Regions from separate parts of the Variovorax atrisoli genome, predicted to be linked through region 2. Evidence: riboswitches for the same ligand, from Rfam matches in the RefSeq annotation. Region 2 holds a riboswitch; the other holds the start of a gene.
The links. A riboswitch is a leader RNA that binds a small molecule or an ion and turns the genes downstream of it on or off. The one in region 2 is predicted to bind glycine.
Positions count from the first base shown of each region.

Region 1: it holds a riboswitch for glycine, as region 2 does, so the genes downstream of both, gcvT (glycine cleavage system aminomethyltransferase GcvT) here and FHY06_RS10800 (D-amino acid dehydrogenase) in region 2, are expected to answer to the same signal.

Region 1 covers NZ_JACIBG010000001.1:1,404,339-1,412,305, reverse strand. Annotated here, with positions in the region: gene gcvP (aminomethyl-transferring glycine dehydrogenase) at 1-1,142, opposite strand, end outside; gene gcvH (glycine cleavage system protein GcvH) at 1,311-1,682, opposite strand; gene gcvT (glycine cleavage system aminomethyltransferase GcvT) at 1,735-2,907, opposite strand; glycine riboswitch at 2,953-3,062, opposite strand; glycine riboswitch at 3,083-3,163, opposite strand; gene FHY06_RS06685 (YkvA family protein) at 3,218-3,628, opposite strand; gene FHY06_RS06680 (hypothetical protein) at 3,662-4,210, opposite strand; gene FHY06_RS06675 (L,D-transpeptidase Cds6 family protein) at 4,313-4,807, opposite strand; gene FHY06_RS06670 (MFS transporter) at 4,889-6,079, opposite strand; gene FHY06_RS06665 (AraC family transcriptional regulator) at 6,177-6,956, shown strand; gene FHY06_RS06660 (TRAP transporter large permease) at 6,957-7,967, opposite strand, start outside.
Region 2 covers NZ_JACIBG010000002.1:849,968-857,934, reverse strand. Annotated here, with positions in the region: gene FHY06_RS10810 (FIST signal transduction protein) at 1-34, shown strand, start outside; gene FHY06_RS10805 (RtcB family protein) at 244-1,650, shown strand; gene FHY06_RS10800 (D-amino acid dehydrogenase) at 1,670-2,977, opposite strand; glycine riboswitch at 3,069-3,174, opposite strand; glycine riboswitch at 3,178-3,276, opposite strand; gene rfbB (dTDP-glucose 4,6-dehydratase) at 3,393-4,463, shown strand; gene rfbD (dTDP-4-dehydrorhamnose reductase) at 4,460-5,350, shown strand; gene rfbA (glucose-1-phosphate thymidylyltransferase RfbA) at 5,371-6,267, shown strand; gene rfbC (dTDP-4-dehydrorhamnose 3,5-epimerase) at 6,264-6,812, shown strand; gene FHY06_RS10775 (UDP-glucuronic acid decarboxylase family protein) at 6,961-7,887, shown strand; gene FHY06_RS10770 (glycosyltransferase) at 7,884-7,967, shown strand, end outside.

The sequences.
Region 1 (7,967 bases), on a different contig from region 2:
TTGGCCAGCACGGCGGTGAGCGCAGCCACGCGCTGCGCGATGCGTGTGAGGCCGTCGGGCCCGTGGTACACGGCGTACATGCTGGCCACCACGGCCGGCAGCACCTGCGCGGTACAGATGTTGGAGGTGGCCTTCTCGCGGCGGATGTGCTGCTCGCGCGTCTGCAGCGCGAGGCGGTAGGCCGGCTGGCCGTGCGTGTCGACGCTCACGCCCACCAGGCGGCCCGGCAGCGAGCGCTTGAACTCGTCGCGGCAGGCCAGGTAGGCGGCGTGCGGGCCGCCGTTGCACAGCGGCATGCCGAAGCGTTGCGTGGTGCCGCAGACGATGTCGGCACCCCATTCGCCCGGAGGCGCGAGCAGCGTCAGCGCCAGCAGGTCGGCCGCGACGATGAAGGCCGCGTCGCACTGGTGCGCATGGCCCGCGAGCGGACGCAGGTCGTGCACGTGGCCGGTAGTGGCAGGGTACTGCGCGAGCACGCCGAAGAAGGCACCGCTCACCATCAGGTGCGGCAGCGTTTCCGACACGGTGCTCACCTTGACCTCGATGCCCAGCGGCGCGGCACGGGTCTTGATGACCTCGATGGTCTGCGGATGGCAGTCGCCCGAGACCAGGAACACGTTGCTCTTGCTTTTCACGCTGCGCTTGGCGAGCGTCATGGCCTCGGCGGCGGCGGTGGCCTCGTCGAGCATCGAGGCGTTGGCGATGGCCATGCCCGTGAGGTCGCACACCATCGTCTGGAAGTTGAGCAGGGCTTCCATGCGGCCCTGCGAGATCTCGGCCTGGTAGGGCGTGTAGGCGGTGTACCAGGCGGGGTTCTCGAGGATGTTGCGCAGGATCACGCCCGGCGTGTGGTTGCCGTAGTAGCCCTGGCCGATGAAGTTGCGCAGCACCTTGTTCTTCGACGCCATCGCCTTCAGCTCGGCCAGCGCGTCGGCTTCGGTCACCGGCGCGGGCAGGCGCATCGGCCTGGCACGGCGGATGGCGGCGGGCACAATGCCGTCGATCAGCTCCGCGCGCGTTTCCGACCCGATCGCCGGCAGCATGCGTGCCTCGTCCGCCGCATCGATGCCGATGTGGCGGGCAATGAATTCTTCGGCGTTCTCGAGTTCTTGCAGGGTGGGGAGGGCAGCGGGCTTCGACATGGCAGGGCTGGTGATAAGAGCTTGGGGCGGGGGAGCGGGGTCAGAACGCGGAAGTCGCGAAGGTTTTGCAGAGGTCGCGGAAGGAGAACCAGGAGTTGATTCGGTTTCTTCTGCGACTTCTGCCTGGTTCTTGTATTCCTTCTGCGTCCGGCTGTCCGATTTCTGGGATCAGGACTCGGCAGCGAACTTGTCGTACGAGGCCGCGTCCAGAAGCGCGTCGAGCTGCGAGGGGTCGCTCAGCTTGACCTTGAAGAACCAGCCGGCGGCCAGCGGGTCGCTGTTGGCGAGAGAGGGGTCGGCGCGCAGCGCTTCGTTCACTTCGGTGATCTCGCCCGAGACGGGCATGAACACGTCGGCGGCGGCCTTCACCGATTCGACGACACCGGCGACTTCGCCCTGGGCGAAGGTCTTGCCGATCTCGGGTAGGTCGACGAACACCACGTCGCCCAGCGCGTCCTGCGCATGCACGGTGATGCCGACGGTGGCCGCGTCGCCTTCGGCCGACACCCATTCGTGGTCCTTGGTGTACTTGATGCTCATGGTGGAAAAACTCCTCGTGGAAAAAATGTTTCGGGGTGCAGAGCCTAGCCGTTCAGCCGCGGTAGTAGCGGGTGGGCACGAAGGGCATGGTCGACACTTCCATCGGCACCGGCTTGCCGCGCACGATGGCCTGCACGCGCGTGCCGGGTTCGGCGAACGCGGTGGCCACGTAGCCCATGGCGATGCAGCGGTCGGCCGTGGGGCCGAGCAGGCCGCTGGTGACGAGGCCGATGTCCTGGCCTTCGAAAGACTGCAGCACCGTGCCGTCGCGCACCGGAATGCGCTCCAGCGCCACGAGGCCCACGCGCTTGCGCTTCAGCGTGTCGTGGCCGGTGCGGCCGGCCGCGCCGGCAGTGGCCGTGGCGAGCTGCGCAAGCACCCTGGCCGCGCCCGGAAAACCGCCTTCGCGCGCACCGCCCGCCCGGCGCACCTTCTGCATCGCCCAGTTGAGCGAGGCCTCGACGGGCGTGGTGGTGGTGTCGATGTCGTTGCCGTAGAGGCACAGGCCCGCTTCGAGCCGCAGCGAATTGCGCGCGCCCAGGCCGATGGGCTTGACCTCGGGCTGGGCCAGCAGCAGGCGGGCGAGGCGTTCGGCGTCGGATGCGGCCACCGAGATCTCGAAGCCGTCTTCGCCGGTGTAGCCGCTGCGGGTGACGAAGGCCGCAATGCCGCCGATCTGCACAGCGCCGCCCGTCATGAACACGAAGCGCTCGACGCCGGGCGACAACCGCGCCAGCGTGGCCGCGGCCTGCGGGCCCTGCAGCGCGAGCAGGGCATGGTCGGGCAGGGGGCGCACCTCGCAGCGCGAGCCGATCTTCTGCTGGATGTGGGCGATGTCGGCCACCTTGCAGGCGCCGTTGACGATCACGAAGATCGAGCCGTTGCCCTCGTTGAAGAACATCAGGTCGTCGAGGATGCCGCCCTCGTCGTTCAGCAGCAGGCCGTAGCGCTGCTTGCCGGCGGGCAGGTCGATCGCGTCGACGGGCATCAGGGTCTCGAACGCGGCCGCGGCGTCGGCGCCGACCAGGCGCAGCTGGCCCATGTGTGAGATGTCGAACAGACCGGCCGCGTCGCGCGTGTGCTTGTGCTCGGCCATCAGGCCGGCGGGGTACTGGACCGGCATCGAATAGCCGGCGAAGGGCACCATGCGTGCGCCCAGCTCCAGGTGGAGGTCGTACAGCGGCGTCTTGAGAAGTTCGGTAGCGGATGCGGGGGAAGCGGCCACGGGGCACTCCAAAGGGGCAGTCGAAATCCATGACGCAAGCCATGGGCCACCCCTGCTGTCCGCTTTACCTGAGAGATTCGCCCCACGATCGGGGTTTGCTCCTTCGGTGGGCCGCTGCCTGTGTTTGGCGGCGGCCTCTCTCCAGCAAGGAAACACCGGTTTTCACCGGCGCCTCGTCAGTCCTTTTGCCTGAGCGTTCGGGGGAAACTTCCCCCTGCGCCTTCGGCGGCCCCGGCATGCGGGGCTCTCTCCTGACCCCGGGGAGTGTAGTGGATCGCGCGGCACGGCCGGCGATCCGGGCTTTTTGCGATCAGCGCGCCCACAGGTACCAGGCCCCGGCGGCGACCGCGATCCACACCGCCACGACCAGCGCGGCGCCCCAGCGGCTGGTCGGCCTGGCGCCGGCACGCTGGATCCAGGCATCGGCCTGCAAACGGCATTCGGCGAGGACGGACGCCGGAATCAGCCTGATCGTGAGCCAGATCAGCCCCGGCAGCAGCAGCACGTCGTCGACGTAGCCCAGCACCGGCACGAAGTCGGGGATCAGGTCGATCGGGCTCAGGGCATAGGCCACCACGAACACGCCCAGCGCCTTGGCATACCAGGGCGTGGCGGCGTGCCGGCAGGCGAACCAGAGCGTGACGCCGTCGCGCTTGAGGCGCCTGGCCCAGTTGAGAAGGCGCTCGGACAGCGCGGGTGTGGGACGCGAGGAAAGATTCACCCGGCGATGGTGTCACAGGCCCGGCCGGGGTCTTCAGTGAATCACTTCGGCCGGCGGCAGCAGCCGGTCGATGCGCTCGCGCAGCGATTCGGCGCGCTCCACGCCGGCGGTCTTCTCGATCTCGGTGAGCATCAGCGCGGCTATGGTCAGCATCGCCTCGCGGTCGCGCGCCTCGCGCAGGGCGTCGCGCATCTGCAGTGCGAACTTAGGGTCGCGGCGCACGAACATGCGCTCGCAGATGTCGAACAGGAACATGCGCGTGGTCGCCAGCGAGCGCTTGCCGTCGAAGGTGTCGGCGGCGGTGGCGACCTGGATCGGCTCGACGGCCGGGATGGGCGAGGGCGCGGGCTGTGCGGGAGGCTCGGCCGGTGCGGCTGCAGCCTTGGGGCCCTGCAGGTAGCCCTTGTCGATCAGCGCCTGGATCGTCCGCTCGGCTTCATCGCGATTGGGGAAGAGGGGACTGAAGTCGGTCAGGGAGCGCCGGCCGTCGGCCATCAGCAGCAGGGCGCGTTCGCGCTGGGTGAGCGTGCGCTGTCCGCCCTGGAGTTCGTTGCGCGCCTTGTCGGTCTTGGTGGGAAACATGGCAGCCACAGCCTTGGGGAAACGAAGGCTGCAGCATGGTTGCAAGCGGTGACACCTTCGTGAACCGTTTGGCTTACAGGGCCATTGGTCCGGGCGCCTGCATCATCCGCCCGCGCCCTCCTTGCGGATGAGCCAGCGGCCCCCGACGCGCTGAAGCTCCAGCGTCTTGCGGCTCTTCTCGCGCAGCTTGTCGGCGCTGTAGGTCTGCTGGAAGCTGGCGGTGGCCGCCTGTCCCTTGAGGCTGATGACGAGGCTGTCGATCTCCACGCTGATGGCGGCCTTCTCCTCGATGCGGGCGCGGCGGTCGGCCTCCCATGCCTTGCGGTCCTGGCCGCGCGGCGGGGTGAAGTCGGGCGCGTAGGCGGCAAGGTAGCGAGTCACGTCGCGTGCGGACCATGCCGCGGCCCAGGCGCGCACTGCAGACTCGACTTCACGGATGCCTGCTGCGGGATCGGCCGGCGCGGCGGCGGCTGCCGGCGTCGTCGGCGCTATTGGCGCTACCGGCGCTCCTGGCGCTACCGCCGTCGTCGGCCCGGCGCCGAAGGCAGCCGGAGCCAGCAGCGTGCTCCCCAATACGCAGCTCAGGAATCGATTCATGGCGCAGTGTCCCTCCTCGTCGTTTCGCCGGCCCTTCGGCCCTGCGCCCGATTCTGGCAGCGAACATGCGCCGGGCCGCTTTCAGGCGGCGGCTCCCTCGGCGTCGACAGGCATCGTCTGCATGGTGCGATTGCGCAGCCGCAGCGCGAGCACCGCCGCCACGCACAGCAGGCAGAGCACGGCGGTCAGCGTCACGCCGAGGCCGCGCGCGTCCGACAGCATGCCGAAGAGCGGCGAGACCAGCCCGCCCACCGACAGCGCCAGCCCCAGCGCGATGCCGCTGGCGGTGGCCGGGTTGCGCGGAAGGTAGTCCTGCGCGAGCGTCACCTGCGCCGCGAAGGGCAGGAACATGCACAGGCCGAAGAGCCCGGTGCAGGCCAGCGCCCAGCCGGCGCTCGGTGCGAGCACGATGCCCGCGAGCGAGGGCAGCGCGAAGAGGTAGCCCGCGCGGATCGTGCCCATGCGCCCGATGCGGTCGCCGAGCCACCCACCGAGCAGCGTGCCGACCGCGCCCGCCGCAGTGAACGCGGTGAGCGCCGCCGCGCCCTGGAAGGCCGAGCCGTGCAGGTCGCGCGTGATGCGCAGCGACAGCATCGACATCACCGTGACGTATGGGATCGACCAGCCCACGATGGTCGCCACCAGCAGCCCGAAGGCGCGCCAGTCGTTGTGCGGCCTCATCAGATGGTCGCCGGCCTTGCGCGCCGCGGCGGCGGCGCTGCCCGAGGCCGCTCCGCGCCGCGTGTTCACGACGAACCACACCAGGCCCATCGCCAGCGCGGGCACGCCCAGCAGGTAGCTGCGCGACAGGCTGCCGCCGCCCACGGCCGTGGCCGCCAGCACCGGCGCGAACGAGGCGCCGATGGTGCCGCCCACGGAGAACACGCTCATCGCCTTCTGCGAGCCGCCGCCGGCCGCGCGTGCAGCCACCGTGGCCGGCGGGTGGTAGGCCGCGATGCCCAGGCCGCACAGCGCCATCGCGATCCAGGTCAGCAGGTAGCTCTGGCTCAGCCCAGCCAGCACCACGCCCAGCGCGGCCACCAGGAAGCCCGTGGGCACCAGCCAGCTGCGCGGGTGGCGGTCGGCGTACAGGCCGAACAGCGGCTGCACCACGCTCGACAGGCCCGTGGCCGCCAGCATCAGCCCGCTGACCGCGGTGTAGCTGTAGCCGCGCTCCAGCACCATGAACGGCAGCAGGGCGGGCACGAGGCCCTGGTAGAGGTCGTTGACGGCATGGGTGCCGGTGAGCAGCCCGAGTCGGCGCTTGTTCATGACGGATGCTTCTTTCGTTTGCGGTAGGAGTGAAAAAAGCATCGTAGGAAGCCGTGAGAAGATATTCCTGCTACGAATTGGCAAGCATCGTCGAGAAATGGACAAAGCGATCGACCTCCGCCCCGAGCAAGGCGAATCCACCCCGCGCGCGGTCGCGGTGCTGGCGACCGACCCTGCCGGCGACGCCTTCATTCCGCCGCACACGCACCGGCGCGGCCAGCTCATCCACGCGATCTCGGGCGTGATGCTGGTGAGCGCCGCCGCCGGCAGCTGGGTGGTGCCGACCGGCCGCGGAGTGTGGGTGCCCGGCGGCATGGAGCACCGCATCCGCATGGCCGGCGAGGTTCGCATGCGCACGGTGTTCGTCGAGCCGGGCACGCGCGCCGACCTGGGCAGCGAGTGCCGCGTGATCCACGTCGGCGCGCTGCTGCGGGAGCTGATCGTCACGGCCGTGTCGCTGCCGCTGGACTACGCGCCGGGCAGCCGCGACGAGCGCGTGATGGAGCTGATCCTCGACGAGATCGAGGCCGCGCCGGCGCTCTCGCTGCACGTGCCGATGCCGCGCCATGCCCGGCTGGCCGCGTTGTGCGAGGAACTGGTGCGCGATCCTTCGCTGCCCGCGACGCTGGACGAGTGGGCCTCGCGCCTGCACATGAACACCCGCACGCTCGCGCGCCTGTTCCAGCGCGAGACGGGAATGAACTTCGGTGCGTGGTGCCGGCAGGCGAGGCTGCTGCTGAGCCTGCCCCGGCTGGCAGCGGGCGCGTCGATCCTGGAGGTGGCGCTGGCCCACGGCTACGAGAGCCCGAGCGCCTTCACCGCCATGTTCCGGCGCACGCTGGGCGTGCCGCCGAGCGTGTACCTGCGCCGCGACTGACTATCTCGCGTAGACCAGATCCCGCAGCGCCAGCGAGATCCACGGCACGTAGGTGATCACCATCAGGCAAGCGAGGATCACCAGCACGAACGGCACGAGATGCCTCACGATGCGGTCGAGCGAGATGCGCGCCACCGTGCAGGCCGCGAACAGGTTCACGCCGAAGGGCGGGGTGATCATGCCGAGCGCGAGGTTCACCACCATGATCAGGCCGAAGTGCACCGGGTCGATGCCGAAGTGCACCGCCACCGGCGCCAGGATCGGCGCGAGCACGATGATCGCCGCGCTGGTCTCGATGAACATGCCGATCACGAAGAGCGCCGCGTTCACGCCCAGCAGGAACATCGCCGGCGACTTCAGCACCTCCTGCAGCCAGTGGCCGATCGCATCGGGCACGCCGGCACGGGTGATCAGGAACGCGAACAGGCCCGCGTTGGCGATGATGAACATGATCACCGCCGACGACACCACCGACTTGCGCAGGATCGCGTAGAGGTCGCCCAGCCTGATCTCGCGGTAGATCAGCATGCCCACCACCAGTGCGTAGAACACCGCCACCGCAGAGGCTTCGGTCGGCGTGAAGATACCGCCGTAGATGCCGCCGAGGATGATCACCGGCATCAGCAGCGCCCAGCCGGCCTGCCACAGCGCGCGCCCGAAAGGCATGCGGCCTTCGCCGTCGTTCTTGCCCCAGCCCTTCCACTTGCAGTAGACCCATACGAACAGCATCAGCGCGAGGCTGATCAGGATGCCGGGTCCGAAGCCCGCGATGAACAGCTCGCCGATGGACACCTCGGCGCTCACGCCGTACAGGATCATCGGGATCGACGGCGGGATGATCACGCCCAGCTCCGCGCTGGTGGCCTGGAGCGCCGCAGCGTACGAGGTCGGATAGCCGTGCTTGATGAGCGCAGGGATCAGGATGGCGCCGATCGCGAAGGTGGTTGCCACCGACGACCCCGACACCGCGGCGAAGATCATGCAGGTGAGCACGCAGGTCATCGGCAGGCC
Region 2 (7,967 bases):
CGGGGTGTTGACGGTGTTCACCGCGCCCGACTGACCTGGCGCCCGACGCGAAAAAGCGACGGGCGAGTTTTCGGCGGGAGGATCCATCGCTAGAATCCGCCCGCTTTCTTGAATCTCTGCTGCTGCAAGAAAGAGCCAGCCGCGCATCGCCTCCTTCGCGAGCGCGGCCGATCTTTTTCGCCTCTCCACGCAAAGTGCGACGAGGCAGGAAACCGACATGGTTTCCCGAATGGAACAGCAGTCATGAGCGATCCTCGCTTCTCCAGACTCCAGCGTGCCTTCTCGCGCGCCGGCATCGCCGTCGACTACCGTGATGGCGTGTATCACCTGCACCATGAGGCCTCGCAGGCCACGGTGCTCCTGCCGCCCAGTCTTCCACTGGAAGAAAAGGCGGTGAACCAGTTGCTGGCATTCGCCAGCGTGCGCTCGCCCGACGGCGAGAAAGGCGTGTGCAAGGCCTGCGCGACGCCCGATTTCCACCCGGGCTCCGTCGCGCCCGTCGGCAGCGTCGTCGCGACCGACCCCGACTTCGTCATTCCCGCAGCAGTGGGTACCGACATCAACTGTGGCATGCGCCTGCTGACCACCGGGCTCACGCTCGACCAGGTGGCTCCGCACAGGACGCGGCTGGTCGAGAGGCTCACGCGCAGCCTGCTCGACAACGGTCGCGACGTGCCGGTGCACACGACGGCGTTCAGGGCGCTGTTCGACGTGGGCCCCGCGGCCTTCCTGGAGGCGGTGCGCAGCGGCGGGCTATGGTCTTCGTGCGAACGCGACCGGATGCAGGCCGAGCTCGATGCCTGCATCGGCCTCGCGAGCTTCGGCGGCAGTGCCCGGCATGCACCCGAGGCCTACATCGGCGGCCGCCACGAGCTGTTCCGTGACCCCTGCCTCGGCACACCGGGAAGCGGCAACCATTTCGTGGAGCTGCAGGTGGTCGACCATGTCCTGGACCGCCATGAGGCCTACCGTGCGGGCCTGAAGACGGGAGATGTGGTCGTGATGATCCACAGCGGCTCGCGCGACATCGGATTTCATGTGGGTGGGCGATGGATGGATCGCGCCCGCGCCGAGTGGCCCGGCGGCCTGCGCCATCCGAAGAGCGGTCTCTACGGTCTGGCGGGGCCGCTGGCCGACGAATACCTGGAGGCCATGGGCGTGGCGGCACGCTATGCATGGGCCAACCGTGTCGTGCTGGCCGAACTGGTGCGGAAGGATTTCGCTGAACTGCTCGGTGCCTCGTCGTCGAAGCTGGTGGTGGACGTGCCGCACAACGTCGTGCTGCGGGAACGCGGCATGAACATCCACCGCAAGGGAGCGACGCCGGCGAATGCAGGCGACCTGGCGCTTATTCCGGGCTCGATGGGCGACTACTCGTATCTGGCTTCCGGGCTCGGGCATGAGGACTGGCTCTGGTCGTGCAGCCATGGCGCCGGTCGGCGGATGCGTCGGCAGCAGGTGCGCGCGATGCGGCCCGCGACTGCCGACCAACAGGCCAGCTGGCAATGCGTGACCTTGCGCGAGGAGCGCCGGATCGAAGAGGCGCCGCAGGCCTACAAGCCTATCGGCGAGGTGATCGACGCGCAGGAACGCGCCGGGCTGATCCGCTGCGCGGTGCGGCTCAGGCCCTGGATCACCTTCAAGGCGTGATCCATGGCCTGCCGGCTCGTCAGCCCAGAGCGGGCTGAGGAACGCGGGGACTGGGCGCCGGCATCCCCGTGAACGCGAAATCCACCTCCGGCGCCAGCCCGCTCACGATCCGCGCGATCGACTTGCCCGAGCCGCAGGCGTGCGTCCACCCCAGGGTGCCGTGGCCGGTGTTGAGGAACAGGTTCGGCAGCTTCGTCTTGCCGATCAGCGGGACGTTGCTCGGCGTGGCCGGGCGCAGGCCCGTCCAGAACTGGGCCTGGGTGGTGTCGCCGGCGCCGGGGAAGAGCTCCTCGACGCGGCGCACGATGGCTTCGCAGCGCACGCGGTTCAGGTCGCGGTCGTAGCCGTTGAGCTCGGCCGTGCCGGCGATGCGCAGGCGGTCGCCCGATGCGGAGGTGTAGCGCGAGAACACGAGCTTGAATTCGTCATCGGTCAGCGAGACCTGGTGGGCCTTGAAGGCGTCCTTGACAGGCAGGGTCACCGAATAGCCCTTGGCCGGGTAGATCGGCAGCCGGATGCCCAGCGGCGCTGTGTACAGCGGGCTCAGCGAGCCCATCGCCAGGACGAAGGCGTCGCCGCGGATTCGCTGGAAGCGGCCTTCGCTGTCGGTGGCCTCGACGTGGTCGATGCTGCCGCCGGCCTCGCGCAACGCTGTCACGGTGTGGCTCATCAGGAACCTCACGCCCGCGGCGGCGGCCAGCGCGACGAGTTCGCGCGCGAAGCGGTTGGCGTCGCCGGACTCGTCCTCGGCCGTGTAGGTGGCGCCGGCCAGCTTGGGGCGGATGTGGGCGAGGGCGGGCTCGATCTTCAGGGCCTCGTCGGCCGAGATGACCCGGCGCTCGCATCCCAGGGCACGCATCTGCTCGGCGGGCTCGAGGGCGCCGTCGAACTCCTTCTGCGTCGTGTAGAAGTGGAGGATGCCTTGGGTGCGCTGGTCGTAGTTGAGGCCGGTGTCGCGGCGCAACTGTTGCAACATCGAGCGGCTGTATGTGCCGAGACGAACGATCTGCTCGATGTTGTGGCGGGTGCGCGCCGGCGTGCATTCGCGCAGGAACTGCAGGCCCCAGAGCCACTGGCGCATGTCGGCACGCATGCGGAAGAGCAGCGGGGCGTCTTCCTTGCCCAGCCATTGCAGCACCTTGAGCGGCGCGCTGGGGTTGGCCCAGGGCTCGGCATGGCTGACGGAGATCTGCCCGCCATTGGCGAAGCTGGTTTCGGCGGCCGGGGTGGCCTGCCGATCGATCACGGTCACTTCGTGGCCGAGTTGCTGGAGGTAGTAAGCCGAAGTCACGCCGAGCAGGCCGGCGCCGAGGACGATCACGCGCATTTCAAGTACCTTTGAGGTGCTGCGCTTGAACGGCGGGCATTGATTGCTATCGAATGAATAGCAAGGCAACCAGGCGACCGCAGTCCAAGTTGCCGCTCCCCCTGTCCTCGGTACCTGAGAGATTCACCCGCTGCGCCCGCAGAGGGTTTGCTCCTTCGGTGCGCCACATGGCGTGGCGGCTCTCCAGACGGCGTTTCAGTTGGTGCAGTACAGGCCCTTGCGAGGCCGACCTGAGCGTTTATGGGAGTTTGCGCCTTCGGTAGGGCCACCGGGGTGGCCCGCTCTCCTGCAGTGGGGCGATTGTAGGCGGAGCCTGCACGGGCGCCAACCTCTGAATTCTCGCCCTTGGGCGAATGGGATAATCGCCCGTTGATTTGCCGCAGGGCGATCGTTCCACATCACTGCAGGGGACTTCATGATCCTGGTTACCGGCGGCGCTGGCTTCATTGGCGCCAATTTCGTACTCGACTGGATCGCGAACAGCGACGAGCCCGTCGTCAATCTCGACAAGCTGACCTACGCTGGCAACCTCGAGACCCTCGCATCGCTCAAGGGCAATCCCAGGCACATCTTCGTGCAGGGCGACATCGGCGACAGCGCCCTGGTCGACCGCCTGCTGGCAGAGCACAAGCCCCGCGCCGTGGTGAACTTCGCCGCCGAGTCGCACGTCGACCGCTCGATCCACGGCCCCGAGGACTTCGTGCAGACCAACGTGCTCGGCACCTTCCGACTGCTCGAATCGGTGCGTAGCTTCTGGAGCGCGCTGCCGGCCGACCAGAAATCGGCCTTCCGCTTCCTGCACGTCTCGACCGACGAGGTGTACGGGTCGCTCTCCAAGACCGACCCGGCCTTCACCGAAGAGAACAAGTACGAGCCCAACAGCCCCTACTCGGCTAGCAAGGCCGCCAGCGACCACCTCGTGCGCGCCTGGCACCACACCTACGGCCTGCCGGTGCTGACCACCAACTGCTCGAACAACTACGGCCCGTTCCACTTTCCCGAGAAGCTGATCCCGCTGATGATCGTCAACGCGCTGGCCGGCAAGAACCTGCCCGTGTATGGCGACGGCATGCAGGTGCGCGACTGGCTCTACGTGAAGGACCACTGCAGCGCCATCCGCCGCGTGCTCGAGGCCGGCAAGCTCGGCGAGACCTACAACGTGGGCGGCTGGAACGAGAAGCCGAACATCGAGATCGTCAACACCGTGTGCGCCCTGCTCGACGAACTGCGCCCCCGCGCCGACGGCAAGCCGTACAAGGAACAGATCACCTACGTCACCGACCGCCCCGGCCACGACCGCCGCTACGCCATCGACGCGCGCAAGCTCGAGCGCGAACTCGGCTGGAAGCCCGCCGAAACCTTCGACACCGGCATCCGCAAGACCGTCGAGTGGTACCTCGCGAACAGCGAATGGGTGCGCAACGTGCAAAGCGGCGCGTACCGCGAGTGGGTCGAGAAGCAGTACGACGCGAAGGCCGCGGCATGAAGCTGCTGCTGCTGGGCAAGGGCGGACAGGTCGGCTGGGAACTGCAGCGCAGCCTGGCGCCGCTGGGTGAACTGGTCGCGCTCGACTTCGACAGCACCGATTTCCACGCGGACTTCAGCCGGCCCGAGGAACTCGCCGACACGGTGCTCAAGGTGCGCCCCGACGTGATCGTCAATGCAGCGGCGCACACCGCCGTCGACAAGGCCGAGAGCGAACCCGAGTTCGCGCGCAAGCTCAACGCCACGTCGCCCGGCGTCGTGGCCGAAGCGGCGCAGAAGATCGGCGCGCTGATGGTCCATTATTCGACCGACTACGTCTTCGACGGCAGCGGCACCACGCCGTGGAAGGAAGGCGATGCGACCGGCCCGCTCAGCGTCTACGGCAGCACCAAGCTCGAGGGCGAGCAACTGGTGGCCCGGCACTGCGCCAGGCACCTGATCTTCCGCACCAGCTGGGTGTATGCCGCGCGCGGCGGCAACTTCGCCAAGACCATGCTGCGGCTGGCCAAGGAGCGCGACAAGCTGACCGTCATCGACGACCAGTTCGGTGCCCCCACAGGCGCGGAACTGCTTGCCGACGTGACGGCGCACGCCATCAGGGCGACGCTGCAGGATCCCTCCAAGGTCGGCCTCTATCACGCGATCGCCGGCGGCGAGACGACGTGGTACGGCTACGCGCGCTTCGTGCTCGAAATGGCGCAGCAGGCAGGCGTCGAACTCAAGGCCGGGCCCGACGCCGTCGAGGCCGTGCCGACCAGCGCCTTCCCGACCCCGGCGAAGCGCCCGCACAACTCGCGCCTCGACACCAGCAAGCTGCAGACCACCTTCGGCCTGCGCCTGCCGCCATGGCAGGAAGGCGTTGCGCGCATGCTGCGCGAGATCCTTTGAATCCCACGAGAAGAAAGAGCATGACCAAGACGACGCAACGCAAGGGCATCATCCTGGCCGGCGGTTCGGGCACGCGCCTGCATCCCGCGACCCTGGCGATCAGCAAGCAGCTGCTGCCGGTGTACGACAAACCGATGATCTACTACCCACTCAGCACGCTCATGCTGGGTGGCATGCGCGACATCCTGATCATCAGCACGCCGCAGGACACGCCTCGCTTCCAGCAGTTGCTTGGGGACGGCAGCCAGTGGGGCATCAACCTGCAGTATGCGGTGCAGCCCAGTCCGGATGGTCTCGCGCAGGCCTTCATCATCGGCGACAAGTTCGTCGGCAATTCGCCGAGCGCGCTGGTGCTGGGCGACAACATCTATTACGGGCACGACTTCGTGAACCTGCTGGCCGATGCGGACGCGAAGACTTCCGGGGCCACCGTGTTCGCATATCACGTGCACGACCCCGAGCGCTATGGTGTGGTCGCGTTCGACGGCAAGGGCAAGGCCAGCAGCATCGAAGAGAAGCCGCTCAAGCCAAAGAGCAGCTATGCGGTGACCGGCCTCTACTTCTATGACAACCAAGTGGTGGACATCGCGAAGGCGGTGGAGCCGAGCGCGCGTGGCGAGTTGGAGATCACCGCGGTGAATCAGGCGTATCTGGATCTCGATCAGCTGAACGTGCAGATCATGCAACGCGGCTATGCGTGGCTGGACACGGGCACGCACGACAGCCTGCTGGAAGCCGGGCAGTTCATCGCGACACTGGAGCATCGGCAGGGATTGAAGATTGCGTGCCCGGAAGAAATTGCTTGGCGCAATGGGTTCATCGACAACGCTCAGCTCGAGAGGCTCGCCGCGCCGCTGGAGAAGAGTGGCTACGGCAAATACCTGAAGCGTTTGCTGAGCGACGAGGTGCGGTCATGAAGGCAACGCCGACTGCAATTCCTGAAGTGCTCGTGATCGAGCCCAGGGTGTTCGGTGATGCGCGCGGTTTCTTTTTTGAAAGCTTCAACCAGAACGCGTTCGACGAGGCTGTTGGCCAGCACGTCGAATTTGTGCAGGACAACCATTCGCGCTCGACCAAGGGCGTTCTGCGCGGACTCCATTATCAGATCGAGCAGGCTCAGGGCAAGCTCGTGCGCGTGGTCAGCGGCGCTGTCTTCGACGTTGCTGTGGACATCCGCCGATCGTCTAAGACATTCGGTCAATGGGTCGGTGTCGAACTGACTGGTGCCAATCACAAGCAGTTATGGGTGCCTGCAGGTTTCGCACATGGTTTTCTGGTGCTGAGCGAAACTGCCGACTTCCTCTACAAGACCACAGACTACTATGCACAGGCACACGAACGTTGCATCCGTTGGGATGACGCGTCTATCGGCATCGCTTGGCCGGAGATCGGTGCCGTGCCGACGCTCTCGCCAAAAGATGAGATAGGGGCGGAACTCGTCGAGGCGCAAGTGTATTCGTGAAGCCGTTTCCGCCAAATTTCGAAGCTTGTCCGAGTGCTGGCGCTGTGAATGACGCTGCGGGTGTCGTAACGCGCAGACTAAAATTTCGCCTTTAAGTTTTCAATTTCAGATCGGGGGCCTCGTGCGCATTTCAAACAGAAAAAGAGTAATGGTGACCGGAGGCGCCGGCTTTTTAGGGTCCCATCTCTGCGAGCGGTTGCTCAATGACGGGTGCGATGTGCTGTGCGTGGAGAACTTCTACAGCGGTACCCGGGACAACGTCGTCCATCTCATGGGCAACCCGCATTTCGAGCTGATGCGCCACGACGTGACCTTTCCCCTGTATGTCGAGGTTGACGAGATCTACAACTTGGCCTGTCCAGCTTCGCCCATCCACTATCAGCGCGATCCGGTACAGACTACCAAGACCAGCGTTCATGGGGCAATCAACATGCTGGGCTTGGCGAAGCGTACGGGTGCCAAGATCCTTCAAGCTTCGACCAGCGAGGTCTACGGAGATCCTGAAGTACATCCCCAACGCGAGGATTACTGGGGCCATGTGAACCCCATCGGAATCAGGTCCTGCTACGACGAGGGCAAGCGTTGCGCGGAAACCCTGTTCTTTGACTACCACAGGCAGCACCAACTGGAGATCAAGGTCGTCCGGATCTTCAACACCTATGGCCCTCGCATGCATCCGAACGACGGGCGAGTAGTCAGCAACTTTATCGTGCAAGCACTGCGCGGCGAAGACATCACTATCTATGGTGATGGATCCCAGACGCGCAGTTTTTGCTATGTCGACGACTTGATCGAAGGGTTCGTTCGCATGATGGGTACTTCGAGCGAGATCACTGGCCCCTTCAATATCGGCAACCCGATCGAGTTCACCATCAGGGAGCTTGCGGAAGCGGTGCTCCAGACGGTCGGTGGAAAGTCCAAGCTCATCTTCAAACCTCTTCCGCAAGACGATCCGAAGCAGCGTCAGCCTGATATCGGCTTGGCGCGCGAGAAATTGAACTGGGAACCGAAGGTGAAGCTCCAGGAAGGCCTTGATCGGACCGTCGCGTACTTCCGGGGATTTTTGGCTCTATGAGCATCGGCGAGCGCACCCTCATCATCGTCACTCCTGTCTACGAAGACACTGAGGCCAGCAACCGGCTGTTTTCCGAACTC